One region of the Neisseria sp. HMSC067H09 genome, then DNA from elsewhere that is predicted to be linked to it. Evidence: predicted binding sites of a transcription regulator. Region 1 holds the regulator's gene; each other region holds the start of a gene.
The links. Region 1 encodes FNR, which switches genes on or off when oxygen is low (the NO sensors DNR and NnrR bind a similar motif). Its sites were predicted from a motif close to TTGATNNNNATCAA; they were not measured.
Positions count from the first base shown of each region.

Region 1 (11,004 bases):
TCGCGGCGTTCAGGATGCACCCTAAAATAAAGCCGACGGTTGCGGGCAGCAGCCAACCCAGTCCGACGTTGTAAAGCGGCAGTGCGCCGTTGATGTCGGCGGCGACTTCTTCGCTGAAACCGAACGCGGCTTTATAGGCATCGAGCAAACCGACTGCCAGCGTTGCCATCATGGTGCAGAAATAGACGATGCGGCTGCCGCCGAACAGTTTGTGCAGGAAGACCAGCAGGATGATGACGATGGTCAGCGGGTACAGCAGCATCAGCATTGGGATGGAAAAGATCAGGATGGAGGACAGGCCTTTGTTCGCCAACGCCATAGACACGACCGTATTGATGACGACGAACATTTTGTAAGGAATACCGGGACACAGGCGGTTGAAATATTCGGAACATGATGTAATCAGTCCGACGGCGGTACTCAAGCAGGCGAGCAGGACGATGACGCCCAAGAGGATGTTTCCGGGGACGCCGAAGTAGAAATTCGCGGTTTTCGACAACACTTCCGCGCCGTTTTCCTGAAGTCCCAAACCTGACACGCTGGTCGCGCCCATATAGCCGATGAAGAGGTACACCAAAGCCAGACAAGATGCGGCGACGATGCCTGAAACGGCGGTCGTCCGCAGCAGCTCGGAGCGGTTGTCCACGCCCATCGCGCGCACGGCGTCAATGACGATAATGGAGAACACCAGCGAAGCGAGTGCGTCCATTGTGCCGTAGCCCTCCAAAATGCCTTTTATGAACGGACGGAGGGCAAAATCGCCTTGTGCCGCAGCGGGAACGCCCATCGGATTCAACGCGGCGTAGCCGACCAAAACGGCAATCGTCAAAAGCAATACGGGGGTCAGGATTTTACCGATGCGGTCCACCAGCTTGCCCGGCGACATCGACAGCCAATACGCCACGCCGAAAAACGCCACGCTGAACGCCGCCAGCCCGACTGTTTTCTGGCTTTCATTCAAAAACGGCGCAACGGCAATCTCAAACGACACCGTCGCCGTACGCGGCATGGCAAACAAAGGCCCGATGGACAAATACAGCGCGACGGCAAACGCTACGCCGTACCAGGGTGCAACCCTTGATGCCAGCGCCTGCACGTCGCGCGAACCGGAATAGCCGATGGCAATCACGCCCAACAGCGGCAGACCCGCGCCGGTCAACAGGAAACCAGTCATCGCAGAGAACCAGCTTTCCCCCGCCTGTTGTCCGAGATAAGCGGGGAAAATCAGATTGCCCGCACCGAAAAACAAAGCGAACAACATCAAACCGACCGCCCACAGCGAGGCTTTACGGTTGAGCGGGGGAACACTGTTCATAAATTCGTACCTGTTTGTTTATAGTGGATTAACTTTAAATCAGTACAGCGTTGCCTCGCCTTGTCCTGATCTAAATTTAATCCACTATATAAAGGACAGTTGATGGAAATGGGTATGGGTTTGCCAAGCGTGAAATCATCATGCCGTTTCGCCTTCAACGTCGGCAGAGGGGTCGTCTGAAACGCCCTCTTCCGCTTCCGGGCGTTCTAAATTTTCCTGTTTCAGGCTGATTTCGATTTCGCCGTAGCTGTCCGGCTGGACGATGCGGACCAAGCCTTCTTTGGCAAGCTCCAAGAGCGCGATGAAATTGACGACCACATACGCCGCGCCCTGCTCCGGTTTGAACAAATCGCTGAATTTGCATATCCCGCTCTCGTTCAGACGACGTAAAACCGCCGTCATCTGCGCGCGCACGGAAATGGTTTCCTGAATCACTTCATGGCTGCGCGTATGTTTCGCCCGCGACAAAATGCCCAGCCACGCCTGCGTCAAATCGGCGACATACACCTCCGGCAGCTTCGCTTCGACCGCGATTTCCAACGGCAGATACGCCCAAGCAAAATCCCGTCCCGCGCGCGGCAACGCATCCAAACCCTGCGCCGCCAGTTTCATCTGTTCGTAAGCCAAAAGGCGGCGCACCAGCTCGGCACGCGGATCCGCCTCCTCATCCTCGACCTCTTCGGGACGCGGCAGCAGCAGGCGAGATTTGATTTCAATCAGCATCGCCGCCATCAAAAGATATTCCGCCGCCAAATCAAACTGATACGCTTCCATTTGGGCTATATAGTGCAGATATTGCTCGGTAATCTTCACCATCGGAATATCGAGAACGTCGATATTCTGTTTGCGGATAAGGTAAAGCAGCAAATCCAACGGCCCTTGGAAGCTGCTTAAGACAACCTTCAAAGCATCGGGTGGAATAAACAAATCCTGCGGCAAATCGGTTACGGGTTGGCCGAATACCCACGCGACAGTGTATTCAGACGACGTTGCCGCGGCGGAAGGAATAAGGTGTTCTGAAGGCATGATTAGAGGAGCTTTTTCTTATTAGGTTCGATGGATGGTTAATCAATAACGGGGTCGTCTGAAAACGCAGCGGGTTTCGTCAAAACGAATGCGGCAAAACAAAAATCAGCCTTTTTTGCGTTGGCTTTTCAAAGAAGCGATGGCAATGGCAAGCGTTTGCGCCAACGCCATGCCCAGCAGCGGCAAAACGGCGAAAAACGAACCGGTCAGCACCGTAACGGCATCGCGGGAAAACACAAAGCCATCGCGCGCAAGCATCGCGATTATCCAAACCGACAATAGCAGCCATTCGCAGCCGACCAAAAACCAAATCATCCCGACCGAGCAGCGTTTGCGCCACTTCATGATGGCAGCGTGCAAAAGGCTGAATATCGGAACGGACAGGAAAGGATAAAGGAAATTGGTAAACGGCCGCGGAGAGCCGTCCTGAAAACACAAATAATCGCCCGACTGCATGTCGCATCCCATTGCGCCAAACATCGGATCGACGGCATACATCAACACTCCGAACCACACCGCATAAATCAGGCTGGCGATAAAATAGGCTTTGAAAAATCGGTTCATAGGCAAAAAAGGTCGTCTGAAAAAATAAATTTCAAAAGGCTTAAACCCACATCAAATTTTCTGATTGGCATTTGCAGAAGAGACCAGCACACTCAGGGCTTGAACTGCTGCCATGCCATAAACAGGCAATCCGAAAAAAAGAAGTCCCGTTATTGCCGTCCAACTACTATCCAGACTACTCCACTCCCACAGTAAAAAAACAAACCAAACAATCAACCATTCGACAATAGGCAAGGCAAGAGTCATCGAAGTTGTACAGCGTTTGGTCCACTTCATAATGCCGGCATTGAGTAGGGACAATAACATTACAGATAAAAACGGAAAGAAGAAAAACTTCAAAGACACTTTCTCAAAAGCCGACATTTCATGAGCTCGTGAACAATACTCTGCATACTGTTCATTGTCAGCGTCAATATCAAAACATTCGAATCCTGAAAACAGCAAACCGACACTGTATACCAGCAAACCGAAGACAACCGCATAAATCAGGCTACTGATAAAGTAGGCTTTAAAAAATCGATTCATCTCACTTCCGTCCCGCAATATGTTCTACCGCCGCCTGCGCACAATACAGCCCAAACGAAGCCGTCACCAGCATACTCGCGCCATAGCCCGCGCAGGACAGCCCTTGCGGCGCGGTATCGGTCGAACACGCTTCGCCAGATTGCGGCGGCGTAATGTTCTCAGTCGAGAACACACACGGCACGCGCATTTTTTCTTTGGTATCGCGGCTGAAACCGTAGCGTTTGCGCAAGGTGTAGCGCAGGTTGGCAAGCAGCGGGTCGTGGGTTACGCGGCTCAAATCGGCGGTTTGAATCAATGCCGGATTTTTCTGTCCGCCCGCGCCGCCGCTGAGGATAAACGGCTGATTGTGCCGCACAAAATAAGCCGCCATCGCCGCCTTGACGCGCACTTGGTCTATCGCGTCGATCACAAAGTCGAAAGGTCGTCTGAAAAGCGTTTCCAGATTGTCTTCCGTCACAAAATCCTCGATTTCCTCCACTTCGCATTGCGGATTGATTTGGGCAATGCGTTCGCGCAACGCCGTTACCTTCGCCTTGCCGAAATCGTCGGTCAGCGCATGAAGCTGGCGGTTGACATTGGACTCGGCGACGTTGTCCAAATCAATCAAGGTCAAACGACCGATGCCCGTCCGCGCCAAAGCCTCCACTGCCCAAGAACCTACCCCGCCCACGCCGACCACGCAGACGTGCGCGCGCGAAAACCGCGCCAGTGCTTCATCTCCGTAGAGTCTGGCAATACCGCCGAAACGGCGCGAAGGAAGAAAAACGGTGTCGTTCATACCCAACCTTGTGATATATCAATAAATGAATGAAAATCAACGCAAAACGCTGCGGACGAATGCGACACATATTATACTGGAAAGCAGACGGGCTGTTGCAGCAGCCCGAAAGAGTCTATAATCGTTTCATATCGGACCCTTCCCAACCGCATGAAACAAAGTGCCGCCTGCGGCGCAAAAGGAGAATGAACTATGTACAAACATCTGGTTGTAGCCGTTGACGGCAGCGAAACTTCCCTCAACGCCCTGAAACACGCCGCCGAGTTGGCAAGCGTCAACAACGCCCGCCTGACTTTGGTACACGTCGCCAACCCCGCCGAATACATGGCGCTCGCCCCCGAATTCCTGCAACACGAGAGCTACGAGGCCGCCGCCGTCGCCCAAGGCAACGAAGTCTTGGACTTCGCTGAAAAAACCGCCCGCGAAAACGGCGTGGAAAATATTGTCAAACACCTGCTGGTCGCCAACAAAGGCGCGCGCGAAATGGCGCAGGATTTGGTCGATTACGCCGATGAAAACGGCGCCGACCTGCTGGTACTCGGCACACACGGCCGCACCGGTCTGATGCACCTCCTGATGGGCAGCTTCGCCGAAACCGTTATGCGCCAAAGCCACCTGCCGCTTCTGATTATCCGCAGCAAAGCGGAAGAAGCGTAAGGGTCTGCCCTACTGAAGAAGGTCGTCTGAAATCTCAAACTAAGATTTTCAGACGACCTTCTTTCATCTTATTTCAAATAGGTTTTACGAATTATTGATTATAATCATGAACTTCGTAATATCATTCGCCTATACCAATAAATAACTTCTTCCCAAAACCAACCCATAACAAAAAGGTCGTCTGAAAACCAAAATCCGGTTTTCAGACGACCTTTGTTTTGATTCGGCTTACTTAGGTGCAGCCAAGATGCCTGTCAGGTTCAGCAGGAACAAAACCGTAAACCCGGTCAGGTAAATCAAGCCGAGGATGGCGAGGAAGTTCATGCCTGCCGTCAGCTTGTGGCGTTCGTCGCCTTTGACGAGGCGGTAGTTCAGCCAAGCGAACACGGGGGCAGAAACGAAGGCGGTAATCATGGCGAATTTGAGCAGCTCCGCCATTGCGCTGTTGAACCAGAAAATCACTGCCAAGCCCGTACCTGCGACCCAAACGTTCCAGGCGAACAGTTCCACGTTGCCTGTTTTGTCTTTGCCGCGCAGCAGGCGCACCGGCTCGGCAATCGCGCGCGCGTAGCCGTCCACTACGGTAATCGTTGTGCCGTACATACAGGCGAAGGCGATGAATGCGACCATCGGACGCGACCAGTCGCCGATGGTGACGGCGTACATATTAATCAGTTGCCCGACGTATTTGCCACCCGCCATTTGCACTGCTTCCCCGTTGCCGTACTGCACATACGCGCCCAAGGCAAGGAAGACGACCGCCAACACTGCGCTGGTGATGTAGCCGACGTTGAAGTCGAAAATACCGTCGCGGTAGCTGGAAGGATTGATGCGTTGTTTTTCCGTTACCCACAAAGAGTTGATTGCGGAAATTTCAATCGGAGCAGGCATCCAGCCCATCAGCGCGATGAGGAAGCCCAAGCCTGCCAGTGTCCATGGGGTAGGCTCGATAAAGTCGGGTTTCATTTGCATGCCGCGCGACATGGCGATGGCAGCGGCGGCGACTGTGGCGATTGTCAGGCTGACGATGATGATTTTGGAAACGTTGTCCAAGGCTTTGTAGCGTCCGCTTGCCAGGATAATCAGGCAGGAAGCCATAATCAGCGCGGAGATTGCGCCGACATTCAGCGTCAGCGAAGGAATCGCCATTTTGACGATGGCGGCGGTCACGATGGCGACCGCACCCGCGTTAATCGTTGCCGAGATAACGCACAAAATCAGGAATACCCACAAATAAACGCGGCTTTTTTCCGCATAGCCTTCAATCAGGCTTTTGCCCGTATCCAGCGTGTAATGCGCGCTGAAACGGAAAAACGGATATTTGAAGAGGTTGGTCAAAATGATAATCAACGCAAGCTGCCAGCCGTAAAGCGCACCCGCCTGCGTCGAGGCAATCAGGTGCGAACCGCCGACCGCCGCCGAAGCCATCATGATTCCGGGCCCCAGCGCATTGATTTTGCTTTTCCAAGTCGAAGCGTGTGTATGTTGTTCAGACATCTATTCTCTCCGTCTTTTTTCAGACGACCTTCACAAAAAAAGGCATATTTTAACGTAAATCAAGAGATTATCTAACAGACATTTCGGATATTTCATGCCGAAATATGTTAAAAATAAGCTGTACCGAATCGAAAATCTCCAATCATCAGCATTTTGTGGCTGGAAACCTTTTTCAGACGACCTTGTATCGCTTTTTATACCCAATCAGGGCAGCACCCGAAAAACAACATACTTAATATCTAATTTGGGGTTAGTGTTGTGCAGAGGCTTTCAGGTACTTGCTTTGATGATAAACTTTTATAAAAAAATCAATACCCGAAAATAAAAGAAAAACAATAAAATAAGTGATTTTGTTATGATAAATTTTCAACTTATTTAATTTCGTACAACCAGAATAACCCTTCTCGAAAATTTCTTTGTATAGCTTTGCATATCTGCATATTGTATATTTTTTCGGAACGGATAAAATATGTTCTGCTTTCAAAACAAAGCAAGGATGGCGCCGGATAGTCCACGCCACACATCACTCTTTTCTCACTTTATGGAGTAATACCAGATGAAATTCTTATCTGCCGCTATTGTAGCCGTTCTGACTGCCGGTGTTTCCATGACTGCCGCTGCTGCTCCTGCTGGCTACGTTCCTTACAAATGCGACAACGGTAAAAAACTGAATGTCGTTTACGAATTTGACCGCAGTGGTAATGCAGTTGGCGCATCTGCAAATGCAGCCGGTAAACAAATCAGCCTGCGCGTTGACAAACGTCAATCAGACAGCACCGGTACAACCTTCACCAACAAACGCGGCTTCTCTATGTCTGCCGGTTACATCGACAAAAACACCCACACCACTTCCGAAGTTGTGGGCGTAACCGACTCACGCAACCGCTTCATCGTGAAAAACTGCGAACCCGTTAACATCGACCGTTAATTTACAACGAATGATTTAAGCTTCCTTAAGGTCGTCTGAAAACCGAAATAAGGTTTCAGACGACCTATTGTTTTTCCCATTTCTTTAAAACCTGTCAACCTGTTTTCAAACGCTTATCCGGTCGTGTCAATATAAACACTACCAGTGACGTTAACGCGCCTAGCGTATCAGCGAGCATGTCTTTTTGCGCATCCCAAATATCGCCTTGCGAACCGAGTACTTCCAAACCTGCTTCGCCGCCGTCAATCACCGCATACTGCCATTCGATGATTTCGTAAGCCGCTGCCACGCTCATGATGAAGAACAAGGAGAAAAACAGGGCAAGCGCAGGACGGCAGAGTTTACGGCGCAACAGCCATTCTGCCATCGGATAGGCGTAGAAACCGATGATGTAGTGTCCGACGCGGTCAAAATGGTTGCGTCCTTCGCCTAAAAACGGCGCAAGCAGGCGGTTTGCCCAATCGAAGGGCACATCGGCGAAAGTGTAGTAAGAACCGATGGTATGCATAATCAGCCAGAAACTCATGAATACATAAGCCAGATTACTGAAACGGAAACAGCGGTAGGTAGCGATGAGTGCGATAAATACGATCGAAACAGGAATGATTTCGGCGTACCAAACAGCGCGGTCGGACGGATTGATACCCGACCAGACGATGAGTAAAGCAATGAAAACTGTGAATAATAAAGGGATAACATGCGAAGTTTTTTGCATAAGAATTTCTTTGTATTAAATTAATAAAAATGATGGAAATTTTCAATAAACTGTGCAGCAGCTTGATTCTAAAGGCTCTGCGAACCAGTCTTGCGTGGAGGTATTGGCATCAAAGACTTGTCCCATTAGCGGAGTCAACGGATTGACACCCAAGCTGCGTGCCAGCGGGATGCTTTGAAGCAGGGGTTCGTTCCAAGCGTGCAGTGCCATGGCGTAGGCGCCCCAGTGGATGGGCATGAAGCGTTTGGGGGCAAGCTGCGCGGCATAGAGGGCGGTTTGTTCGGGGAAGAGGTGGTTGTTGGGCCAATGTTCGCTGTATTGCCCGTTTTCGATGAACGCGATATCAAACCCGTTGAATTTTTCGGCGATTTTGTCGAAATGGCTGCCTTGTGCCGAGTCGCCGTGAAAATAGAATTTTTCGCTGCCGTGTTCGATGGCAAAGCTGGACCACAGGGCTTGGTTGTGGTCGGTCAGGGTTCGGGATGAATCGTGACGGGCAGGTAGTGCGGTGTAGCGGATGCCGTTGCGTTCGGTGCTTTGCCACCAATCGAGTTCGGTAATGCGCTCTTGCGGCACGCCCCATTTTTTCAGCAGTACGCCCATGCCGAGTGAGACGATGAAATGGCTGTTGCCTTTTGAATTGAGTGCTTGCACGCTGTCTTTTTCGAGGTGATCGTAGTGGCTGTGTGAAATCAGGATGACATCGACGGGCGGCAGTTCGTCGATTTCTGAGGGGGCAGGCTGGAAGCGTTTCATGGTGATGGGGATGGGGAATTGCCGAAAACGGGGTCGGTAATGACGGTTTGCCCGCCGATCCGCATCAATAGGGTGGAATGCCCGAACCAGACGAAACGGCTTTTCCCTTCGGGTGCGGCGAGGAAGGTTTGCCAATCGGGCTTGACGGTAGGCAGAGGTTTGGGCGGGCGCGTTGCCTGCGGGTCGGTCAGAATCTTCCAAAATGCGCTGGTCAGGCCGGTCGGTTTCTGCTGCGGTTCGGGGTTGAAGAAGGTTTGCGTTTTCGGGTCGTAATGGTCGCTTGCGGGGTAAACGGGATGTTGGTCGGGATAGAGCCAGTAGGTGAGCAGGGCGCAGGCAGCGGTCAAGGTAATGAGTTTTTTCTTGTGTTTCATAATTGGTTTTTATGAAGAAGGTCGTCTGAAAATTTTTCAGACGACCTTGGATTCTGTTTGAAAATAGTCTCGGTATCTATCAGATGGCGTGCGAACAGCCGGACACCATTTTTTTGAGGGCTTGCGAGTCGAGGATTTTGATGTGTTTGTGTTCGACCGAAATTAGACCTTCATGGTGGAACTTGGACAGTGTGCGGCTGACGGTTTCCAGTTTCAGTCCCAAATAGCTGCCGATTTCTTCGCGCGACATCCGCAAGATGAAATCATTAGCGGCAAATCCGCGCGAGTAAAGGCGTTGGGATAAGTTCAGCAAAAACGCTGCCAGACGTTCTTCGGCGCGCATATTGCCCAAAAGCAGCATCACACCTTGGTCACGCACGATTTCGCGGCTCATCAACCGGAAAAAATGGCTTCTCAGGCTGGGGATGTTGTGCCCCAGCTCTTCGATGTGGGTGAAGGGCAGCTCACACACTTCGCTGTCTTCCAAAGCCACCGCGTCGCAGCTGTGGACATGGGAACAAATGCCGTCCATACCGATGAGTTCGCCGGACATAAAAAAGCCGGTAACCTGATCGCGACCGTCCTGACTGGCAACCGTGGTTTTGAAAAAACCGGCACGGATGGCAAACAGCGACGCGAAAGGCTCACCGGTGCGGAACAGATATTCACCCTTCTTCAAGCGGCGGCTCTGTCGGATGACCGCGTCCAATTGTGCAAACTCATTGGGCAAAAGCCCGACAGGCAGGCAGAGTTCACGCAGCGAACAGGAAGAACACAGGGTTTTCATCTGATGCATAGCATTGTGTGTGGTCATAAAACACCCTTAAAATTAAGGTTTTTATCCTGTCATGATTACGTAAGTTATTGACACATATCAAGACAGGTTTATCATACTGTGGCATTCTACCAAACTATCCGAAAATTGCCTAACTTCATTACTCTAATCACGCACACGCCATGAAAGTAATACCGATACAAAATAATCACAATAGAAACGATGACAAGCCTGAGTTCGACCGCGAACTCATCGCCAGCCTTCCTTCCAGCGGTCCGCGCTACACTTCCTACCCCACAGCCGACCGTTTTCATGACGGATTTCGCGAAGCCGAATATATCAATGCCTTGAATCAGCGCGGTATGGGGGCTTTGAACAAGCCCCTTTCGCTTTATATCCACATCCCCTTCTGCAACACCATCTGTTACTACTGCGGCTGCAATAAAATCATCACCAAAGACAAAAGCCGCGCCGATGCCTACATCGAATACCTTGAAAAAGAAATGGAGCTGCTCGCCCCGCATCTGGGTGGACGGCATCAGCTTGCGCAACTGCACTTCGGCGGCGGTACGCCGACTTTCTTGAGCGACGACCAAATCGAACGCGTATTCCGCATGATACGCAAACATTTCCAACTTATCCCCGGCGGCGAATACTCCATCGAAATCGACCCGCGCAAAGTCAGCCGCGAAACCGTCCTCATGCTCGGCAAGCTCGGCTTCAACCGCATGAGCGTCGGCATTCAGGACTTTGATCCCAAAGTGCAGGCAGCAGTCAACCGTATCCAAAGCTATGACGAAACCAAAGAAGTCATCGATGCTGCCCGTGAAGCCGGATTCAAATCCGTCAGCGTCGATTTGATTTACGGCCTGCCGCATCAAACCGCCGAAAGCATCAAAACCACCATTGACACTGTCTTGTCGCTCGATCCCGACCGCCTTGCCCTTTATCACTATGCCCATCTGCCGCATATCTTCAAGCCGCAACGCCGTATCGATACCGAAGCCGTTCCCGGCAGCGAAGAAAAACTCGATATGTTGCAATACTGCGTCCAAACCCTGACCGAACGCGGTTACGTCTTCATCGGTATAGAC
Region 1 is NZ_KV814894.1:205,665-216,668, reverse strand. Features, by position in the region: gene brnQ (branched-chain amino acid transport system II carrier protein) at 1-1,315, opposite strand, end outside; gene HMPREF2954_RS04870 (segregation and condensation protein A) at 1,454-2,341, opposite strand; gene HMPREF2954_RS04865 (hypothetical protein) at 2,447-2,905, opposite strand; gene HMPREF2954_RS04860 (hypothetical protein) at 2,957-3,430, opposite strand; gene HMPREF2954_RS04855 (tRNA threonylcarbamoyladenosine dehydratase) at 3,432-4,208, opposite strand; gene HMPREF2954_RS04850 (universal stress protein) at 4,401-4,865, shown strand; gene HMPREF2954_RS04845 (Nramp family divalent metal transporter) at 5,094-6,362, opposite strand; gene HMPREF2954_RS04840 (ACP-like domain-containing protein) at 6,919-7,290, shown strand; gene HMPREF2954_RS04835 (DUF2238 domain-containing protein) at 7,385-8,005, opposite strand; partial or broken gene HMPREF2954_RS04830 (MBL fold metallo-hydrolase) at 8,048-9,135, opposite strand; gene fnr (fumarate/nitrate reduction transcriptional regulator Fnr) at 9,215-9,949, opposite strand; gene hemN (oxygen-independent coproporphyrinogen III oxidase) at 10,093-11,004, shown strand, end outside.

Region 2 (11,004 bases), on a different contig from region 1:
ATACGGTGGATTTTGGGATAAACCAAAAGATCTTCCAGTTTGTTCAAAATGTGCTCAGCTTGGGGATAACCTATCCAATGCGGCGAACGGATGTGCCAGATGCGTTCCTCTGTGTCAGCATCCAAATATGTGGCGGTTTTTTTGTGCAAATGAGGATATTTCATGACAAATCATCCAAGTCGTCAAACGGCTGTACATTTTCAAAAGACATTTCAGTCTCCAGCAAATCCGTTTGCGGAAAAGCAGTGACGGTATTGTTGATACCATTATTATCTTTGGAAACTGGTTTGCTTATAGCAATACTTTCGTTTTTACGTCGTTGCATCGCTCTGCGTACCGCTTTGGTTTTGCCTTGAGCTTGTTCTTCCATCTCGCGCATCTTGCCATAAGCTGAAAAAATCATTCTTTCGTCAATGTTGGATTTGTGTTCCTGTTTGAGTTGGCGGTTGATTTCCCTTAATTCCCAAATACTCATAACTGGATGGGAACTGTCCCGATAAGGGATAGAAAAATAGCTGTTCAATTCAGGGTCAAAAAACCAGATTACGCTGAGATCACGGGGATCAAATCGAAACACAAACTGACGGGCTCTTTTCGGGTTTCCCGGTTCTGTTGCACCAATCCAAGTGCGAAGTGCATCATGCCAATAATGAATTTTATGGATGGATACGCCATATTGCTGGACAGTTCTCATCTCAAAAGGCATGAAATCCAATCGGAATTTGGTTTCATCTAGGACTTTAGGCGGCATACCTGTTCCCGGAAGAGAGTCAGTACCGAATATGCCTTCTCTATATTTGGCCAGCGGCGACATACCCAATGCTGAATGCATTCTCTGGTGATACACACCAGTAATGAAAATTGTCAGCCATTTTTCAAATTCCGACAGTGTAAATACTGCACTGTCTTCGGAATCATAATTACTACGTTCGACAACATTGGAAAAAGTCGTACCGGGCAAAGTGTGAATTTCCTGTAAAACCGTACCCAGCAGTCGCTCTATATGGCCACCGAAATGTGGCCGTGCCACCGGACGCCATTCAATGTCGATGCCGTATTGTTTACAGGCTTTTTCCAATACTTTACCGTGAAATTCTCTTGCATTGTCCAAATGGATTTTTCGCGGTAATCCCCAACACGGCCACAAGCCTTCCACTTCATGCTGGGCAAGCCATGTTTCTTTTGTCAGTACGGAATGAGCCAGACACAATCCTGCCGATAATGCACTAGGTGGATCAAAGGAAATATAGAATCCGGGAATCATTCGGCTAAACACATCAACTGCCATTGTGATCCACGGACGACCAATTGGTTTACGGTAAACATCATCAACCAAAATAATATCTAGTTTGGTATGGTCTATTTGAACGACTGCTAACGGAAAGTCCGCATTGGGAAAACTGCCCTCAGACGGTTTAAATTGCTCCTCAGCAGCTTTTTTTCCCTGTCTTTTCGCTATCTTAAATTGAGGATCCAGCTTGCTGATACGGGCACGGATAGTATTGTTATGAGGATATGCAAATCCTGCATCCAAGCATTGCCGTTTGATCTCGTTAATTATTTGTTGAACTGGCTTTTTTTGTTTGGTCAGATATTCTTTTTCAATAACTGATTGGACGATCTTTTCGACATTGTCGTCAATACGGTAACGGCCCTTGTCTTTTCGGTGTTGTTTGAATAAACCCGTCAGCAAACCTGTTTCGTGGTATTTTCGAAGCCATCGGTAAATGGTATTGGCATGAACACCAAACTGTACAGCTCTTTCTTCAACGGCTTTCTTCGTCCGTTTTTTATTGTCTAGTAAAGGCTTGATAATCTCAAAACGTTTTGTTGCTATGGACCATTCTTGTGCATCAATGGTATTTAAATCTTGTGCGGAAGAAGGTTCATTCGTTATGGAGGACAACTCCGCCACTTTAACTTGATAAGTTTTACGGCTTTCTAACTCAGTCAGCAAAACCGTGTCCAAATCCACAATGTTTGTAATTACACAGCAGATCCCGTTAAATTCGACCATTGCCCCCGGTCGAATATCTAACACAGCCTTTCCGGTATTCATCGCTTTCTCCATAATGTAGAATTCATCGTCAGCGGTAGGTTCAAATCTGCACCGATTTCTCCTACGGCCACTAGATACCATAACACTGGTAAAATCTTTGCCTGATTCCACTCATCTTGAAAAACAGTTGCAACTAGCTCTCTCGGAGTAGCTGTTTTAAGCTCTTTTAATTTTTGGTCAAGTAGTATCATATATGGCTCGTAATATTCATGCACAACGGCATTCCGCATATAGGGCAGCAGAAATCGCACGTTTTGAAGATAGACTGTATGAATTTCAACTTCAGTGACCAGTTTGAACATCCAGCCCTTTTGTCGGCAAAATGCTCTTGCTGCCTTAAATTTTGGCTGCAATACTGACCAGTTTTTCTTCAAATCGCTTCGGTATTTGACTTCATAGAGAATTATCGTAACAGGTTGCCGACTAGGTTTGTAGTGCACCAAAACATCAGGTGTGTACATATGCTTTTTGCCGGAATCATCAAACCATTCGATAGAAACCGGTTGTACCTCGAAGCGGATTACATCGGGACAAAACTCCAATAAACTAAGGAAATCCCGTTCCAAAGAAGATTCATAAGCTGCGCAGCCTACAGACTTAGAATGGGCGGCCATTCCGGTGATATTGCGGTAATTTTTGGGAATTTTTCTGACAGGCATGATAACTCAGTCTCAAATATCGCTGTAATTTTGGCTTAAAGATAAATTTTTAACTCGTTTAGTATTAAATAGCAATGTAGAAAATAAAGTTTTAGGTCGTTTTAGCACCATTTAATGATAGAATTTACAGAAAGTCATGGCGGCGGTTGCGGTCATCATTGATAAATAGAAAAAACGTAAATAATTTTAGTATTGCTTACACTGTTCGCTTTTTTGCATGACTGTTTTAAAAAGCTCTAACAACTTAATCATTTTCTGTAAAAAAGGTCGTCTGAAAATTTCAGACGACCTTTTTTCATTTCATCAACAGCCTAGTGGAATCAATCCAGCTTTTTAAAGTGGCGGCGGCGTTCCAGTTCGCTCAGGTAACGCTTGCGCAGACGGATGGACTGCGGCGTGATTTCAACGAGCTCGTCATCGTCGATAAACTCGACCGCACCTTCCAGCGTCAGCTTGATTGGCGTGGTCAGACGCACGGCTTCGTCGGTGCCGCTGGCGCGGATGTTGGTGAGTTTTTTACCTTTGAGCGGGTTGACTACCAAATCGTTGTCGCGGCTGTGGATGCCGATAATCATGCCTTCGTAGATTTTATCGTTGGGTGATACGAACATACGGCCGCGGTCTTCCAGATTCCATAAGGCATAAGCGACGGCTTCGCCTTGCTCTTGGGAAATCAGTACGCCGTTGTGGCGGCCGGGCATATCGGGTTTTACAGGCGCGTAGTCGTCGAATACGTGGCTCATCAGGCCGACACCGCGCGTCAGGGTCATGAATTCGCCTTGGAAACCGATTAAGCCGCGCGCGGGAATATGGTATTCGAGGCGGGTACGGCCGTTGCCGTCGCTTTCCATATTGGTCAGTTCGCCGCGACGGCGGCCGAGTTCTTCCATTACCGCGCCTTGGTTTTCGTCCGGTACGTCCACGGTCAGGTTTTCATATGGTTCGCATTTTTGACCGTCGATGTCGCGGTACACGACGCGCGGCTTGCCGACTGCCAGTTCAAAGCCTTCGCGGCGCATGTTTTCCAACAAAATGGTCAGGTGCAGTTCGCCGCGTCCGGATACGCGGAACACGTCGGCATCGGCGGTATCTTCCACGCGCAGGGCGACGTTGGTCAGCAACTCTTTTTGCAGGCGGTCGCGGATTTGGCGGCTGGTCACGAATTTGCCTTCGGTACCTGCCAGCGGGCTGGTGTTCACCATAAAGTCCATGGTCAGTGTCGGTTCGTCCACGCTCAACATCGGCAGACCTTTGGGATTGTCTTTGTCGGTGATGGTTACGCCGATACCGATGTCTTCGATACCGGAAATAATCACGATGTCGCCGGCTTCGGCTTCTTCAAGCGGTACGCGTTCCAAACCTTTGAAACCCAAAAGCTGGTTGATGCGGCCTTGGGCGATTTGTTGATCGTGGTTCATTACGGCAACGACTTGGCCGGGTTTGATACGTCCGTTCAGGATGCGGCCGATGCCGAGGCGGCCGGTGTAGTTGTCGTAGTCGAGTTGGGAAATTTGCAGTTGCAGCGTTTCGTCCGCACTGCCGCTCGGCGCGGGCGTGTGTTTTAAGATGGTGTCGAACAGCGGACGCATGTCGTTGCTCTCGTCGGTTTCTTCCAGTTTGGCGAAACCGGACAGGCCGGAAGCGTAGACAATCGGAAAGTCCAATTGCTCGTCGGTTGCGCCCAAGTTGTCGAAGAGTTCGAAAGTTTGGTCGATGACCCAGCTCGGGCGGGCGGACGGTTTGTCGATTTTATTGATGACGACGATCGGTTTCAGTCCCAAAGCCAAGGCTTTTTTGGTAACGAAACGGGTTTGCGGCATCGGGCCTTCCTGTGCATCTACCAACAATACAACGCAGTCCACCATACCCAAAACGCGCTCCACCTCGCCGCCGAAGTCGGCGTGTCCCGGAGTGTCGACGATGTTGATGTGGTAGCCTTCGTAATCGATGGCGGTGTTTTTGGCGAGGATGGTAATGCCGCGTTCTTTTTCAAGGTCGTTGCTGTCCATCACGCGTTCGTCAACCTGCTGGTTGGCGCGGAATGTACCGGATTGGCGCAGCAGTTGGTCAACTAATGTGGTTTTGCCGTGGTCGACGTGGGCGATGATGGCAATGTTGCGAATTTGTTTCATGGTGATATGTATTTCAAATGATTTTTATCAAAAAGTAACTCGTAATTATATCACGGTTCATCTTATTGGACGGAGGGGGAGTAGATTAAATTTGAATCGGTACGGCGTTTATCCCGGTTCAACCGTCATTCACTATATGCGTACTGCGGCACAGTTTGACGATATAGTGGATTAACTTTAAACCAGGACGGCGTTACCTCGCTTTAGCTCAAAGAGAACGATTCTCTAAGGTGCTGAAGCACCAAGTGAATCGGTTGCCGTACTATCTGTACTGTCTGCGGCTTCGTCGCCTTGTCCTGATTTAAATTTAATCCACTATAAAAGCATTTGAGAATAATTAATAATAAAATTTGATTGGGTTTTGTAATTTATTTGCTTTTATTTATGGTTAAAAAGTGTAAATATTTTTGAATGTTGAAATGGATTCTTAATACCAATGGCAACAAATATCTATATAAAACAAGGTATTGAATTTTCAGACGACCTTTTAAGGCTTCTGTTTCTTTTGATAATTGTTTGTATTTTAAATAGAAAATTTGTCAAGCGTCAGGCTTTTTCATACAATTCAGCCATCAAGAAACAACACGCAATGTTTTTTACAGACACTTTACAATTTCAAAGAAAGAGAAAGAATTATGCAAGGCAATCAAGCTGTTATCGATTATATGAACGAACTGTTGTCCGGCGAGCTGGCTGCACGCGATCAATACTTCATCCACTCACGCCTGTACTCCGAATGGGGCTACAACAAACTGTTCGAGCGTCTGAATCATGAGATGGAAGAAGAAACAACCCACGCCGAAGACTTCATCCGCCGTATTCTGATGCTGGGCGGTACGCCTAAAATGACCCGTGCCGAACTGAACATCGGTACCGACGTGATTTCCTGCCTTAAAGCGGATTTGAACACCGAATACGAAGTACGCGACGCGTTGAAAAAAGGCATCAAACTGTGCGAAGAAGCACAAGACTACGTTACCCGTGATTTGATGATTGCCCAGTTGAAAGACACTGAAGAAGATCACGCCCACTGGCTGGAACAACAACTGCGTCTGATCGAACTCGTCGGCGAAGGCAATTACTACCAAAGCCAACTGTAATTAAGCGTATAAGGAGCTGAAAATGAAAGGCGATCGCTTAGTTATCCGCGAGCTGAACAAAAACTTGGGCTTGCTCTTGGTTACCATCAACCAATACTTCCTGCATGCCCGCATTTTGAAAAACTGGGGCTTTGAAGAATTGGGCGAACATTTCTTCAAACAGTCCATCCGCGAAATGAAATCCGCAGACGATTTAATCGAGCGTATTTTGTTCTTGGAAGGCCTGCCTAACCTGCAAGAATTGGGCAAACTGCTGATCGGCGAATCAACTGAGGAAATCCTGTCCTGCGATTTGACAAAAGAACAGGAAAAACACGATGCCCTCATCACTGCCATCGCCATCGCGGAACAACAGCAAGACTACGTCAGCCGTGATTTGTTGGAAAAACAAAAAGACATCAACGAAGAACACATCGACTGGCTCGAAACCCAGCAGGAACTGATCGGCAAAGTCGGTTTGCCGAACTACCTGCAAACAGCGGCGCAAGAGGACTAAAACACAAACCACTGCCAAATATAGCAGTCCCTGCACCCATAAACGGCATATCTTTTCGGATATGCCGTTTTTCTTTGCATCAAGCTCGTCTGAAAAACAGTATTTCAGTTTTTCAGACGACTTACCTTCTTCTAAAGAATATGTAACCCCATGAAACCCCAACCCCATACAAAAGCCCTGAAAACCGGACAAGTTTTCAGGGCTTAATTTTATATTCTACACTTGTTTACACGCTAAAGGCTTGAAAAATAAAATGTAGTTTTAAGTAATAACTGTTCTCATTGATGTAAGTCAAAAAAATATCGGGTAAACGTTCACATCTCCGCCAATCGTTACACTTCATAGAGCTAAAGTGCTATTCTGCAAAGGTAAATTTCTTCTACCTATAAATTCTATCTGACAAATTAGGAGCTTGATATGTCAACCGATGTACAGCAACGCCCTGCCGCTTGGGAAGGTTTTGTCGGCGGTAATTGGGAAACCAATGTCGACGTGCGCGATTTTATTCAGAAAAACTACACGCCTTATGAAGGCGATGCGTCTTTCCTCGCGCCTGCGACCGAGGCGACGACCAAACTGTGGGCGGAAGTGATGGAAGGCATCAAAGTCGAAAACCGCACGCACGAACCCTACAAAATCGACACGCAAGTTGTGTCCGGCATTACCAGCCATGCACCGGGCTATATCGATAAAGATTTGGAAACCATCGTCGGCCTGCAAACAGACGAGCCTCTGAAACGCTCGATCATGCCGTTCGGCGGTTTGAAAATGGTACAAGACGCGTGCAAAGTGTACAACGTCGAGTTGAACCCCGAAGTCAGCGAAATCTTTACCAAATACCGTAAAACCCACAACCAAGGCGTGTTTGACGTTTATACGCCCGACATCCGACGTTGCCGCAAATCCGGTGTGATCACCGGTTTGCCGGATGCTTACGGTCGTGGTCGCATCATCGGCGACTACCGCCGCGTGGCATTGTACGGTATCGACTTCTTGATGAAAGACAAACTCAATCAATTCAATTCGCTGCAAGCCGATTTGGAAAACGGCGTGGATTTGGAAGAAGTTATCCGCCGCCGTGAAGAAATCAACGAACAATACAAAGCCTTGGGTCAAATGAAAGAAATGGCAGCCTCTTACGGCTACGACATTTCCGGTCCTGCGAGAAATGCACAAGAAGCCATCCAATGGACTTACTTCGGCTACCTTGCAGCCGTTAAATCGCAAAACGGCGCCGCTATGTCGTTCGGTCGCGTGTCTTCGTTCTTGGATATCTACATCGAGCGCGACCTGAAAAACGGCGTAATTACCGAAACCCAAGCGCAAGAATTTATCGACCATTTGGTGATGAAACTGCGTATGGTCCGTTTCCTGCGCACGCCCGAATACGACCAACTCTTCTCCGGCGACCCGATTTGGGCAACCGAATCCATCGGCGGTATGGGTTTGGACGGCCGCACGCTGGTAACGCGCACCAACTTCCGCGTGCTGCACACCCTGTACAACATGGGTCCGTCTCCCGAACCGAACATCACCGTATTGTGGTCCGAACAACTACCGCAAGGCTTTAAAGAGTTTTGCGCCAAAGTGTCCATCGATACTTCGTCCATCCAATACGAAAACGACGATTTGATGCGTCCGGATTTCAACAGCGACGACTACGCCATTGCCTGCTGCGTCAGCCCGATGGTGGTCGGCAAACAAATGCAGTTCTTCGGCGCACGCGCCAACTTGGCGAAAACTCTGCTGTACGCAATCAACGGCGGCGTGGACGAAAAATCCAAAGACCAAGTCGGTCCGAAAACCGAACCGATTATGGACGAAGTCTTGGACTACGACACGGTCTTTGCGCGCATGGACAAATTCATGGATTGGCTGGCAACCCAATACGTTACCGCATTGAACATCATCCATTACATGCACGACAAATACAGCTACGAAGCCGCGCTGATGGCGCTGCACGACCGCGATGTGAAACGTACTATGGCCTGCGGTATCGCCGGTTTGTCTGTGGCCGCTGACTCGCTGTCCGCCATCAAATACGCCAAAGTCAAACCGATTCGCGACGAAAACGGTATTGCCGTCGACTTTGAAATCGAAGGCGAATATCCGCAGTTCGGTAACAACGACGACCGCGTGGACGATATTGCCTGCGATTTGGTGGAACGCTTCATGAAAAAAGTGGCAACCCACAAAACTTACCGCAACGCGACGCCGACCCAGTCCGTGTTGACCATTACCTCCAACGTCGTATACGGCAAAAAAACCGGCAATACGCCGGACGGCCGTCGCGCAGGTGCACCGTTCGGTCCGGGTGCCAACCCGATGCATGGTCGCGATGTCAACGGCGCCGTCGCTTCGCTGACCTCCGTAGCGAAACTGCCGTTTGAGTTTGCCAAAGACGGTATTTCCTACACCTTCTCCATCGTGCCAGGCGCATTGGGTAAAGACGAAAACTCCCGCGAACGCAACCTCGCAGGCCTGATGGACGGTTACTTCCACCACGAAGAAGGAGAAGTGGAAGGCGGCCAACACCTGAACGTCAACGTATTGACCCGCGAAACGCTGGAAGACGCGATGAACAATCCGGACAAATATCCGCAACTGACCATCCGCGTGTCCGGTTACGCCGTACGCTTCAACTCGCTGACCCGCGAACAGCAGCTTGACGTGATTACCCGCACCTTTACACAAACCATGTAAAGCAAAGGGTTTACAGTAAACCAAGCCGGGGGACGGATTATCCGGAACCCGGCTTGATTTTGCCTGAAGCAATGGTTTGATATAGTGGATTAAATTTAAATCAGGACAAGACCGACGAAGCCGCAGACAGTACATATAGTACGGAACCGATTCACTTGGTGCCTCAGCACCTTAGAGAATCGTTCTCTTTGAGCTAAGGCGAGGTAACGTCGTCCTGGTTTAAAGTTAATCCACTATATCACTAAAACGCGTTTACCTATTCCCAAACAGCCCATAAACTTCCCACAAAAGGGAACGCAATGCCCGCATATTAATCCAATAAGAAGAACCCTCTGCAACACAAAAACAAGTTTTCAGACGACCCCAATATCCGGTACATCAGACACCATGCAGACATCTATCGCCATCAACCCCGAAACACCCGCCCCCGCCAAAGACCTCGGACACCGCCATTACAACGGCAAAGGCATCGTCCATTCCGTAGAATCCTGCGGCGCAGTGGACGGTCCCGGGTTGCGCTACGTCCTCTTTCTGCAAGGCTGCCTCATGCGCTGCCTCTACTGCCACAACCGCGACACATGGGACTTGCACACCGAACAAGCCCAAGAAATGACCGTGCCCGAAGTCATGAAGCAAGTCATGTCCTACCGCCACTACCTGCGCGCCACAGGCGGCGGCGTTACCGCCACAGGCGGCGAACCGCTCCTGCAATACGAATTCGTGCGCGACTGGTTCACCGCCTGCCGCGAACACGACATCCACACCTGCCTCGACAGCAACGGCTACGCCCTGCATTACGATTCCATCCTTGACGACCTGCTCGACCACACCAACCTCGTCATGCTCGATTTAAAACAAATCGACCCCGAAATCCACAAAGTCCTCGTCGGCATCCCAAACACCAAAACCCTCAAATTCGCCCACTACCTCGCCGAACGCAAACAGCCCGCCCGCGTCCGCTACGTCGTCGTGCCGGGCTATACCGACGACGACCGTTCAGCCCACCTGCTCGGCGAATTCATCTCAGACATGGACAACGTCGAAATGGTCGAACTCCTCCCTTATCACGAACTGGGCGCGCACAAATGGGCATTGTGCGGCGACACCTACAAACTCACCGGCGTACACCCGCCTCCCAAAGAAACCATCCTCAAAATCAAATCGATTTTGGAAAGCTACGGCAAAAACATTATTTATTGAGTTCAAATCTCAAAAAGGTCGTCTGAAAATGAAATATTCGCTTTCAGACGACCTTTCAGCACTCTTAATACATCCAAACATACAACTCATAAATCATATAATTCATATAGTTAACAACAAATTATCCAAAATATGAAATAAAACCGAAATAAAACTATACTTTTTCTTAATTTATGCGATAATAGCTAAACAAATTCTTAGCTACTTTGATAACATCCCTTACGAGAACAGCACCATGTCAGACGAAAAAAGCAAAGCCCTAGCTGCCGCCCTTGCCCAAATTGAAAAAAACTTTGGCAAAGGCTCCATCATGAAAATGGACGGCAGCCAGCAAGAAGAAAACCTTGACGTCATCTCCACCGGCTCGCTCGGCGTGGACTTGGCACTAGGCGTCGGCGGTCTGCCGCGCGGCCGTGTCGTGGAAATCTTCGGCCCCGAATCCTCCGGTAAAACCACGCTCTGTCTCGAAGCCATTGCCCAATGCCAGAAAAACGGCGGTATCTGCGCCTTTATTGACGCCGAACACGCCTTCGACCCGATTTACGCCCGCAAACTCGGCGTTAAAGTAGAAGAACTCTACCTCTCCCAACCCGACACCGGAGAACAGGCTTTGGAAATCTGCGACACGCTGGTACGTTCCGGCGGCGTGGACATG
Region 2 is NZ_KV814860.1:30,334-41,337, reverse strand. Features, by position in the region: gene HMPREF2954_RS01675 (TniB family NTP-binding protein) at 1-164, opposite strand, end outside; gene HMPREF2954_RS01670 (Mu transposase C-terminal domain-containing protein) at 161-2,059, opposite strand; gene HMPREF2954_RS01665 (heteromeric transposase endonuclease subunit TnsA) at 2,056-2,718, opposite strand; gene typA (translational GTPase TypA) at 3,039-4,850, opposite strand; gene bfr (bacterioferritin) at 5,486-5,950, shown strand; gene bfr (bacterioferritin) at 5,973-6,446, shown strand; gene pflB (formate C-acetyltransferase) at 6,864-9,149, shown strand; gene pflA (pyruvate formate lyase 1-activating protein) at 9,537-10,349, shown strand; gene recA (recombinase RecA) at 10,585-11,004, shown strand, end outside.
Region 2: the regulator FNR is predicted to act here: its motif matches at 6,728-6,741, upstream of pflB (formate C-acetyltransferase).

Region 3 (11,004 bases), on a different contig from region 1:
CAGCCTTGCCACGATATTGCTGCTGCTGATTTTCGGCAAACCCGATTTGCGCCGCTTCAGCCGGAATTACCTTTTTTGGGCAGGTATCTTTTTTGTCGGCTGCGAATTGTGCCTGTCCCTTTCCATCGGATATGCGGACAACGCCAGACAAACCGTCGAAATCGGCATGGTCAATTATTTATGGCCGACTTTTACCATCATCGGCGCGGTCTGGTTCAACAAACAGCCGGCAAAATGGTGGATCGCCATAGGCTTTGCACTATCCTTCATCGGCATTGCCATCGTCTTGGGCGGGGAAGGCGGATTGTCCCCAGCCCATATTTACCGCAATGTCCTCGCCAATCCCGCAGGCTATATCATGGCGCTCTTGGACGCGCTGTTTTGGGCGGCATATTGCACACTGACCGCGCGGGTTAAGGCACAGGGCAATGCTGTCGGCTTTTTCTTTTTCCTCGTTTCCTGCGTCCTGTGGGCTAAATATTTTGCAGGCAGCTACGGCAGCCTCAATTTCGATACCGAATCAATCTTATATGCGCTTGCTGCCGCATCCTGTATGGGTTTGGGCTATGCAGTGTGGAACATCGGCATCTCGCGCGGCAATATGACCGTTTTGGCAGGCGCATCTTATTTTATCCCCGTTTTCTCCGCCCTGATTTCATCCTTCCTGCTCGACGCACCGCTTCCTACGGAATTTTGGCAAGGTGCGGCGATGGTATGCATCGGATCGGCCGTATGCTGGTTGGCAACACAAAAGAAAGCATGACCGCACCTCTAAATCATAGAAATAAGATTTTCGGTTGAAACATATACCGATAAAAGCGTAACCGCCCCCGACTGTATCACATCTCAACACAACGTCGTCTGAAAACCGACATGGCAGGTTTTGCTCAAGCCGGTTTTCAGACGACGTTTTTCTTATCAAAGTACCAACTTATCTTTTGGGCGACAGTTTATCGACCAGACCGCCGTCAGCGAAGAATTTTTTCATGATTTCATCCCATGTACCGAATTTTTCGTTGGGGCTGAAGGTTTCGATTTCGGGGAAATCTGCTTTGTGTGCGGCGAAGACTTCGGCATTGCGCGGACGCAGGTAGAGTTTGGCGGCAAGCTCCTGCGCGGGTTTGCTCCATAGATATTCCAAATATTCCTTAGCGGCTTCCTGCGTACCTTTCTTGTCGGCAACGCTGTCCACAACGGCAACAGGGGTTTCAGACAGAATGGTATAGCTCGGATAAACGATTTCAAACTGATCTTGGGTCAGTTTTTTACTGACGTGATTCGCCTCGTTTTCAAAGGTAACCAAAACGTCGCCGATATTGCGCTGACTGAATGTTGTCGTGGCGGCACGTCCGCCGTTTTCAAACACAGGCGTGTTTTTCAGGACGGAAGCGGCAAATTCCTGCGCTTTGGCTTCATCGCCGTTGTTGGCTTTCAAACCGTAAGCGTATGCGCCAAGGAAAGCATAGCGGCCATTGCCGGAAGTTTTCGGGTTGGCAAGTACGATTTTGACACCGTCTTTCGCCAAGTCGTTCCAGTCTTTGATTTGTTTGGGATTGCCTTTGCGGACAAGGAAAACGGTTACGCTGGTATAGGGAACGGCATTGTCCGGCAGACGTTTTGCCCAATCGGGTTTAATCAGCCCTTTTTGAGCCAACAAATCGATGTCAGAAGTCTGGTTCATGGTAACGACATCCGCCGCCAGGCCGTTGGCAACAGACAATGCCTGCTTGCTGGAACCGCCGTGCGACTGTTGAATGTCTATGTCTGCGCCCTTGTGTTTGCTTTGATATTCTTTGACAAACAAAGGGTTGTATTCCTTATAAAAATCTCGTGCCACATCATAAGAAACATTCAACAGTTTGACACCTTTGCCGTCTGCCGCAGGAGAAGACGGTGAAGCGGTGTTTTGTTCGGATTGCGGCGAGCATGCCGCTAAAACGGCGGCGGCGAAAAGGGCGGTTGTGCGGACAGTCATTTTGTTCTCCAAATATTTGACAGGCACACTTTATACCGACGTTTCAGACGACGGAAATAATGTTTGCTTTCGGGTTTAGCGATTTTGGTTATAAACCCCAAAATTCGGCCAATGCCCGATGATTTCATATCGATTGGGAATTTAAAGCACTCGGAAGTTTTTCTGCACGATATACTTTCCGATCGTATCGGCTTCTTCCATATTGCAGGACTTTATTCCATATCCAATCTCAAAAACAACGTCGTCTGAAAACAGGCAGAGCAGACTTTGCTAAAGCCATATTTTCAGACGACGTTTTTATCTAAACCCAGAAGAGGGCTACTCTATCCCAATATCCAAACACACGGTTTCGCCGCAATATGCTTTGCCTGCATCAGTCATATGCGCGGGTTTGTAGGCGGCGAAGGCGTAGGTCAGGTCAGCGCGGAAGGTGTCTTTGTCTGCTTCGCCGGTGTCGCAGTTCAGTCCGGTCGGGATGTCCAGCGCGATTTTGAAACCGTCGGCTTGGTTCAGCAGGCGGCAGACGGCGGCGGCTGTTTCGGGCAATGCGCCGCTGAAGCCTGTTCCGAAAATGCCTTCGATAACGAGGTCGTAACCTGTTTTCAGAGTGCGAAGCCTGCCTGTGGTACGACCTTCCAGTTCATTGGTGCGGATAAAGCTGACACCGTCTAAATGATTCAAACGCTCTTGATTCAACTGCGCCAGCGACGACAGTTTGTCTCCCAAGACGAAAGCGACATCTACCTGCCAATCATGCCCCGACAACACGCGCGCGATAACCAAACCGTCGCCGCCATTATTGCCCTTGCCGCAAACGATTAACGCGCGCCCTGCTTTGGGGAAGCGGCGCAGCAAATCAGTCGCGGCGGCTTGTCCCGCGTTTTCCATCAGTTGCTCGAAAGTCGTGCCTTTATCGACTGCCATTTGTTCGTGTTCGCGCATTTCTGCGGCGGTGTAGATTTTCATCATTCGCTCCTTTGCTCTTCAGTCCTTCATAAAACATCCAAACGAAAACCTTATCAATAGCCCTTCCTGACTTTCACAACGAATCATTCGCTTTCTTTGATTTGTCGCAATATGTCGTCTGAAAATAAGGAACTTGGTCGCTTTGTATTTGATTTTTACGTTAACAAGATTTATTATCAAAATTAAACAAAGTGATAAACAATCAAAACTACTTCTTTTGCGGGGACGGGCGTTGGGATATGCCTCTGGCTACCCTGTGTCTGATTCGTCTTTACTTGCCGTCTCTTTTTTCAATCGACAACGAAAGTAAAACACACTATGTCTGCCATACCTTTGTCAAAACTCAGTAAAGGCGCAGTCGCGCACATCGACTCCATCGTCCCCAATTCGACTTTCGGCGAACTCGACCCGCTGGTTACACGCCGCCTTGCCGACTTGGGCTTTTCAAGTGGAATGCCGTTGCAAGTGATTGCCGTCGGCGGATTCGGACGCGGCCCGTTTGCCGTACGTTTGGGCAACCAGTCGCAATTCTCGTTACGGCAGGAAGAGGCGGGAAAAATTATGTGCCATGTGATTGACGGCTGACCGCCGTACACGCAGGCAGGCTTCTATTTTGAAAATGCGGCATAGGCGGATTTAATCTGACCGCCCCATCCTTTTCAGACGACCTAGGTCGTCTGAAAACACAATTTCAAAACCTTTCCCCCAAATCCCACTCCAAACTTATCAAACAATCAAAAAAGGAGAGTTCAATTCATGGAACTAAGCTATTTTGCCTTGATTGGCGCGCCAAACTGCGGCAAAACCGTTTTATTCAACGGTTTGACCGGCGCACATGCCAAGGTTGCCAATTATCCGGGCGTAACGGTCGATAAGCGCGAGGGTGCCTTCCTCGACGATGCGGCCGTCCGCATTATCGACCTGCCGGGCACATACAGCTTACGCACGACCAGCCCCGACGAAGCGGTGGCGAAAGATGTCGCCGTAGGCAAGCTGGGCATTCCGCCCGACGCCATCATCGCCGTTGCCGACGCGACCAACCTGCGTATGACCCTGCGCATGATTTTGGAACTGAAAACGCTGGGACTGCCTATGGTGGTGTCGCTGAACATGAGCGACGTTGCCCGCAGAAGGGGTTTGAATATTGATGCCGCCAAACTGAGCGAGTTGTTGGATGCACCTGTTTTGGAAACAGTCGCAGTGAGCGCGTCGGGCGTACAGGCGGTACGCGAAGCCGTGGCGAAGCTGCCGCGCAAACGCTCTTTCCCCGCCAACCCCGCTTCTGCCGAACGCACGCTCGAGGCGCTGGATAGCGACAAACTTTATCAAGAAGTCGAATCGATTTTGGCACAAGTGGTACGCACCCAGATGACGCTGCCCGCATGGCACAAAAAACTCGACGACATCGTGCTGCACCCCGTCTGGGGCATAATTATGCTGCTGGTCATCCTGTTTATGGTGTTCCAAGCGGTTTACACATGGGCGGCGCCGATTATGGACGCCATCGAAGGCGGCTTTACCGCGCTGGGCGAATGGATAGGCGCCAACATGGAGCCGGGCATCCTCAGCGACTTGCTCGTCAACGGCGTCATTGCCGGTATGGGCAGCGTGTTGGTGTTCGTGCCGCAGATTACGATTTTGTTCGCCTTCATCCTGCTTTTGGAAGACTCAGGCTACCTGCCGCGTGCGGCTTTCCTGCTGGATAACGTGATGGCGAAAAGCGGCCTGTCCGGACGCTCATTCATCCCGCTCCTGTCGAGTTTCGCCTGTGCCGTTCCCGCCGTTATGTCAGCGCGTACGATTAATGACCCGCGCGAACGCCTCGTTACCATCGCCGTCGCCCCGCTGCTGACCTGCTCCGCGCGGCTGCCCGTTTACGCGCTGATTATCGCCGCCGTCATTCCTAATCGCACCGTAGGCGGGATTTTCAACCTGCAAGGACTGACGCTGTTCATCCTCTATCTCGCAGGCATCCTGTCTGCCGCCTTGGCAGCGTATATCATGAAACGCTTGGCGCGTATGAAAGGCAACGTGCAGCAATTCCCGCTCTTGATGGAGCTGCCGACTTTCCGCACGCCCAACTTCAAACACATCATGACCAGCCTGTGGGACAGGGTAAAAGCCTTCCTCAAACGCGCCGGTACGATTATCTTCGCCCTTGCCGTAGTTTTGTGGGGCTTGGTAAGCTGGCCGCAACCGCCCGCAGGTGCAACAGGCGCGGCAATCGACTACAGCTTGGCGGGTATGCTCGGCCACGCTATCCAACCATTGTTCGCCCCGCTGGGCTTCACTTGGGAAATGTGTATCGCCATGATTCCAGGCATTGCCGCGCGTGAAGTCGTTGTTGCCGCACTGGGTACGGTCTATGCCGTCAGCGCGTCGTCTGAAGACGCCGTACAAAACGCGCTGATTCCGATCGTACACAACAACTGGGGTTTGCCAACCGCCTTTGCCTTCTTGGCTTGGTATGTGTATGCTCCGATGTGTGCCGCGACTTTAACCGTAATTAAACGCGAAACCAAATCCACGAAAAATATGCTTATGATTACAGGCTATTTGTTCCTGATGGCTTATTTTGCCGCATTTGTGGTTTACCAAATTTCTTCAAGGATACTATCGTCATGACTCAATATATTATCGTCGGCTTGATTATGCTCACTTGCATATTCTTCCTCTTGCGAAAATTCGTATTCAAACCGAAAAAACGCGATTGCAGCAGCGGCTGCGGCAAATGCGGCGGTTGCGGTTAAATATGGATAGCTAGGAAGCAGAAAGGTTGTCTGAAATGGTTTCAGACGACCTTTTTAATTTGGAACAGCAATGTACTTCAGATACTTATATCGGATGTTTAGGAAACTATTATTTAATTTAGCCAATCTGGCTCATCTTCGATAATATTTAAATCTAAAATAGCAATACATAAAGACGTTTTAGGCTCTTTAAGTCCAAACGAATTCCATTCGTTACAAATAAGAATGTTGTATCCCAAATCTCTTGCAGCCAAAATCCAATACTCTATTAATTCTCTAGTTTTCCCCTGCAAAAAATTCCGAGAGTATTGGTTATTTGTACTCTGGAAATTTGAATGATGGTACTTAATCTGATCAGAAGATGGACTAACTAATTTAAAAGTTTTTCCTTCTTGCCAGAACTTTTTCCATTGAGACGAATCGGATATCAAGCCAAAATACTCATTAATCACAGGGTATTTTTCAATCACATGGTTCCTAAATTTTTCATAAACATCATCAGAACAATTTCTTAAATCTAATATTTTTTTACATGCTTCTTTTTTATATTTAAAACTAGCTAAATATTTATTTTTATTTTCTTCTTTACCCTTAGCATATTCTTTGTCTGTTGTAAAAAATAAAGCGGAATGTGCTTTATATCCTTTGTTATGTGCTTGATGACCTACTTTCCATTTCTTAAATTTTACGTTTGTTCCATGATACAAAATGTCTTCACCAAATTTTTCCATATAAAATCCTCCTATGATATTAAATATATGATATATATATATTCTTCAAGTTATTTCAACATTCAAGAGACCTTATTTTTACTTCGACACTTTCAGTAAGCGCGGGATAAATTATATCCCAATAAATCCTTCAAATCACCGAAAATATCAGGGTTGACAACCCAATCTATCCATCCCCAACCCACAACAAAAAGGTCGTCTGAAAACCAAACTCCGGTTTTCAGACGACCTCAATCATTCCAAACTTTCAACCGACCTTATTTCAACGCTTCCAGCAGCTTCCCGTGTATCCCGCCGAAACCGCCGTTGCTCATCACCAAAATATGGTCGCCTGATTCGGCATTTTTCACGATTTCGGCGACGAAGGCATCGAAGTCTTTGCCGACGTGCAGCTTGCCGCCCAAAGGCGCGAGGGCTTCGGCGACGTCCCAGTCCACACCGCCGGCGTAGCAGAACACTTGGTCGGCATCTTTGAGGCTTTCGGGCAGTGCGGCTTTCATGGTGCCGAGTTTCATGGTGTTGGAACGCGGCTCGAGGACGGCGAGGATGCGGGCGTTTCCGACGCGCTGGCGCAGGCCTTCGATGGTGGTTTCGATGGCGGTCGGGTGGTGGGCGAAGTCGTCGTAAACGGTGATGCCGTTCACCGTGCCTTTGATTTCCATGCGGCGTTTGACGTTTTTAAACGCGCTCAAGGCTTCGCAGGCGGTCTGAATATCGACTCCGGCATGGCGCGCGGCGGCGATGACGGCGAGCGCGTTCATGCGGTTGTGTCCGCCCATCAAATCCCATGCGACGTATCCGGCTTTTTTGCCGTCAAGCAACACGTCGAACGAGCCGTCGGTATTGACTTCGCCGACCTGCCAGCCGTGTTCGGTGCCGAATTTTTCCACCGGCGTCCAGCAGCCTTTGTCGAGAGTGTCTTGCAGACTTTGCTGCTGTCCGTTGCAGACGATGAGGCCTTCAGACGGCACGGTGCGCACAAGGTGGTGGAACTGGGTCTGTATCGCGCCCAAGTCGGCGAAGATGTCGGCGTGGTCGAATTCCAGATTGTTCAACACGGCGGTACGTGGACGGTAATGCACGAATTTGGAGCGTTTGTCGAAAAAGGCGGTGTCGTATTCGTCGGCTTCGATAACGAAAAACGGCGATTTGCTGTTCAGGTCTTGACGCGGCGTTTGCGGCAGGCGGGCGGAAACGCTGAAGTTTTCGGGTACGCCGCCGATGAGGAAGCCCGGCGCGAGTCCGGCGTATTCCAAAACCCATGCGAGCATGGAAGCGGTGGTCGTTTTGCCGTGCGTCCCCGCCACGCCGAGTACCCAATGATGGTGCAGCACGTTTTCCGACAGCCATTGCGGACCGGAAATATAAGGCAGGCCGCGGTTCAAAATCGCTTCAACCACATCCATCCCGCGCTTGGCGACATTGCCGATAACGTAAACGTCGGCTTTAAATTCGTCCAACTGCGCGGCATCGAAGCCTTCGTGTACGTCTATGCCCAAGGCTTCGAGCTGGGTGCTCATCGGCGGATACATCTTCGCGTCGCAACCGCTGACTTTAAACCCCGCTTCTTTGGCAATGGCGGCAACCCCGCCCATAAACGTGCCGCCGATACCGATAATGTGGATGTGTTTCATGATAAGACCGTCTTTTGAATGAAATAATGGGAAAGCCGCCATTATAACGGAGTTTGGATAGTGGGGTCGTCTGAAAAGCAAAGCTGTGGCAAGATGGAAAATATAAAGGATTTGAACTGAACAGGAGAAAGCCCATGCCCAAGCTGACACCTCAAATGTTCGCTTTTCTGCAAGCGCCTCAAGTCGAAACCGTTTTGCTGCGGCTCTACACCCAAGCCTTAAAGCAAAACAGACAGATGTTTTTTCATTTTCTGCCCAAGATTTTCAAGCTCTTGGGCAAAGGGCTGGATTGGACGGGTGAAAACGAAAGTTTTTACGAAGACAAATACATCCCCATCGCACCGCAACAAGGCAAATTTTTATATATGCAGGCTTTGGCATCAGGTGCAAAAAACATCGTCGAATTCGGGACTTCCTACGGCATTTCGACGCTGTATCTTGCCGCAGCCGCCAGAGTCAACGGAGGGCGCGTCATCACTTGCGAATATCTGCCGCACAAAGCCGCAGCGGCGAGAAAACATTTCCAAGAAGCCGGTTTAGCAGACTATATCGAGCTTCGCGAAGGTGATGCGCTGGAAACCTTAAAAGACTTAGCCATCTGCCCCGATTTCGTCTTACTCGACGGCTGGCCGGATTTGGTATTCCCCGTATTCAAGCTGCTTGAACCTAATCTTGCCGACCGCGCGGTCATCGCCGTGGACGATGTGGAAGGCTTCTCACCTGCCATGCAGGATTATCTCGATTACGTCCGCCGTCCTGAAAACGGTTATGTTTCAAGCACATTAAAACCTTATAAAGCGTTGGAATATACGGTCAAAACAGGCAACCACACCGAAAAGGTCGTCTGAAAACCGGTTTCACCAAGATGAAACCGCCTTTTCAGACGACCTTCAACACGCTTCAGTCCTCGTCCTTTCCGTCCAACAGCAAAAACACCATCGTCGCAAACAGCATCAGTACCGCCGTCAACACCATCGCCCTCGAATAATTGTCCGCCCCCGCCCTGCCTAGATAGGCGTAAATCAGGGTGGTCAGCGTTTGCCATTCAGGGCGCGCCAAAAACAGCGTTGCCGCAAACTCGCCGACGCAGGTTGCCGCCGCCAAAGTCAGCCCGCGCCTGAAAGCAGGTTTCAGCAATGGGGCGGTGATGTAAAAGGTCGTCTGAAAACGGTTTGCCCCCATAGTCCTCGCCGCCTCGCCATAGCCTTGCGGCAACGCATCCCACGCCGCCAAAACATCTTTGGCAACAAACGGATACGCCAACAGCGCATAAGCGGCAATCAAAAGCGGCAGCGATGCCGTCCATTGCGGATACAGCAGCAGCACGCCGAACGCCACACAGACCGGCGACACCATAAACGGCAAAAATACCGCCCCCCTCACCCACGCCGCGCGCCTTGCCAAGCAGGCATACGACACGCCCAATACCGCAGCGGCAGCGACCGCTGCTGCCGAAAAACGAACGGTGTTCCAAAGCGCCGCCAGCGTTTCGCCCTCGAGCAATACCCGCCAAGACCCTCCGGCAAGGACAGCCTGCCGGACAACCGCAAGCAGGGGCATCAGGCAGCACACACACAACACCGACAATACCGCCGCGACCATCAGCCGTTCCGCCGCTGTTTCGGGCTTGCGCGGGCGCGGTGCGGCGTGTGCCTTATCCGCATCCGTCCGACGGCTCAACCGCGCATACAGCAACCCCGCCGCTGCGGTAATCCCCAACACCAGCCATACCAAGACGGAAGCCTGCGCCATATCCAATTCATACGCAATCAGCCGGTAAATCTCCACTTCCACCGTCGCATAGCGGTCGCCGCCCAACAGCAAAGCCAGTCCGAACCCCGAAAAACAATACAGGAAAACCAAACACAAACCGCCCGCCAACCACGGGCGCAATACCGGCCATTCCACCCTTAAAAACCGCTGCCAAGCCCCTGCCCCCAAAGCCTGCGCCGTTTGCAGGCGCGCCTCGGGAACCTGCAAAAATCCCTGATACGCCGCGCGCACCAAAACCGGCAGGTTGAAAAACACATTGCCGTAAATCAACAGATACGGCGTATCCTGCCAGCCCGCCCAAACGGCACCGTTTGTGCCGAACAAAGCCAACACGCCCATACCCGCCACCAAAGTCGGCATCACGAAAGGCAGCATCAACAGCCTCAACACCAAAGCGCGTCCCCGAAAATCCAAACGCGCCAACACCCACGCCGCAGGCACACCCAAAATCCCCGCCAGCACGCAGGTTGCCAAAGCCTGAAACACCGTCCATAAGATAAGGTGCTGCATATAGTCATCTCGCAACACCCCGCCCCATGCACTCCCGTCGTAAAAAGCCAGCGCAACCAAAGGTGCGACGACCATCACGATAAGGAAGCCCAAAGGCAGCAGCGCGAGCAGTAAAGTGGAACTGAAAGAGCGGATGGAAGACATGGTTTGATGCTGTATGAAAATTAAAAAATATAGGATTAGGTCGTCTGAAAAACGGTTTCAGCAAACCTGCCAAGCCGCTTTCAGACGACTTTTTTAAAACTAAGATGCTTGATGGTAAGGTATCAGGCAGATGGCAAGCCAATGGATGATGAGCGGTTTGGACATGGTGTGTGATGGACAAAATAAGGATGATGGTAAAAGAGCAAGTCGGCAGTTTAATCGGGACGAGAGAGGATTTCAAACGGATGGGGAGGTCGTCTGAAATCCTTTCTGTATTGTTTTTTAAAATGTACACAGGGTATTTATGCCTGCTCTGGTGACTGCGTATCGGCTTTGATTTTTTTCTGAAACTCTGTGAAAAATTTTTGATATTTCAAGATATTTTTAATAACACCCTCCCTATCCAATTTATCGTTACCAAACCAGCCCTCTCGTTCAACCACGGCAAACGTCATGGTTTTCCCCTTCCCAAACCTTTCCGGTTTTTTAATCTCGAAGAAACCTTCTTTGCGAGCTTCCGA
Region 3 is NZ_KV814860.1:10,323-21,326, reverse strand. Features, by position in the region: gene yddG (aromatic amino acid DMT transporter YddG) at 1-763, shown strand, start outside; gene HMPREF2954_RS01580 (sulfate ABC transporter substrate-binding protein) at 932-1,975, opposite strand; gene HMPREF2954_RS01575 (NAD(P)H-hydrate epimerase) at 2,294-2,941, opposite strand; gene HMPREF2954_RS01570 (FeoA family protein) at 3,260-3,526, shown strand; gene feoB (ferrous iron transporter B) at 3,698-5,566, shown strand; gene HMPREF2954_RS11310 (FeoB-associated Cys-rich membrane protein) at 5,563-5,691, shown strand; gene HMPREF2954_RS01560 (hypothetical protein) at 5,805-6,422, opposite strand; gene mpl (UDP-N-acetylmuramate:L-alanyl-gamma-D-glutamyl-meso-diaminopimelate ligase) at 6,680-8,056, opposite strand; gene HMPREF2954_RS01550 (O-methyltransferase) at 8,191-8,904, shown strand; gene HMPREF2954_RS01545 (ABC transporter permease) at 8,957-10,483, opposite strand; gene HMPREF2954_RS01540 (PD-(D/E)XK nuclease family protein) at 10,786-11,004, opposite strand, start outside.
Region 3: the regulator FNR is predicted to act here: its motif matches at 3,038-3,051, upstream of HMPREF2954_RS01570 (FeoA family protein).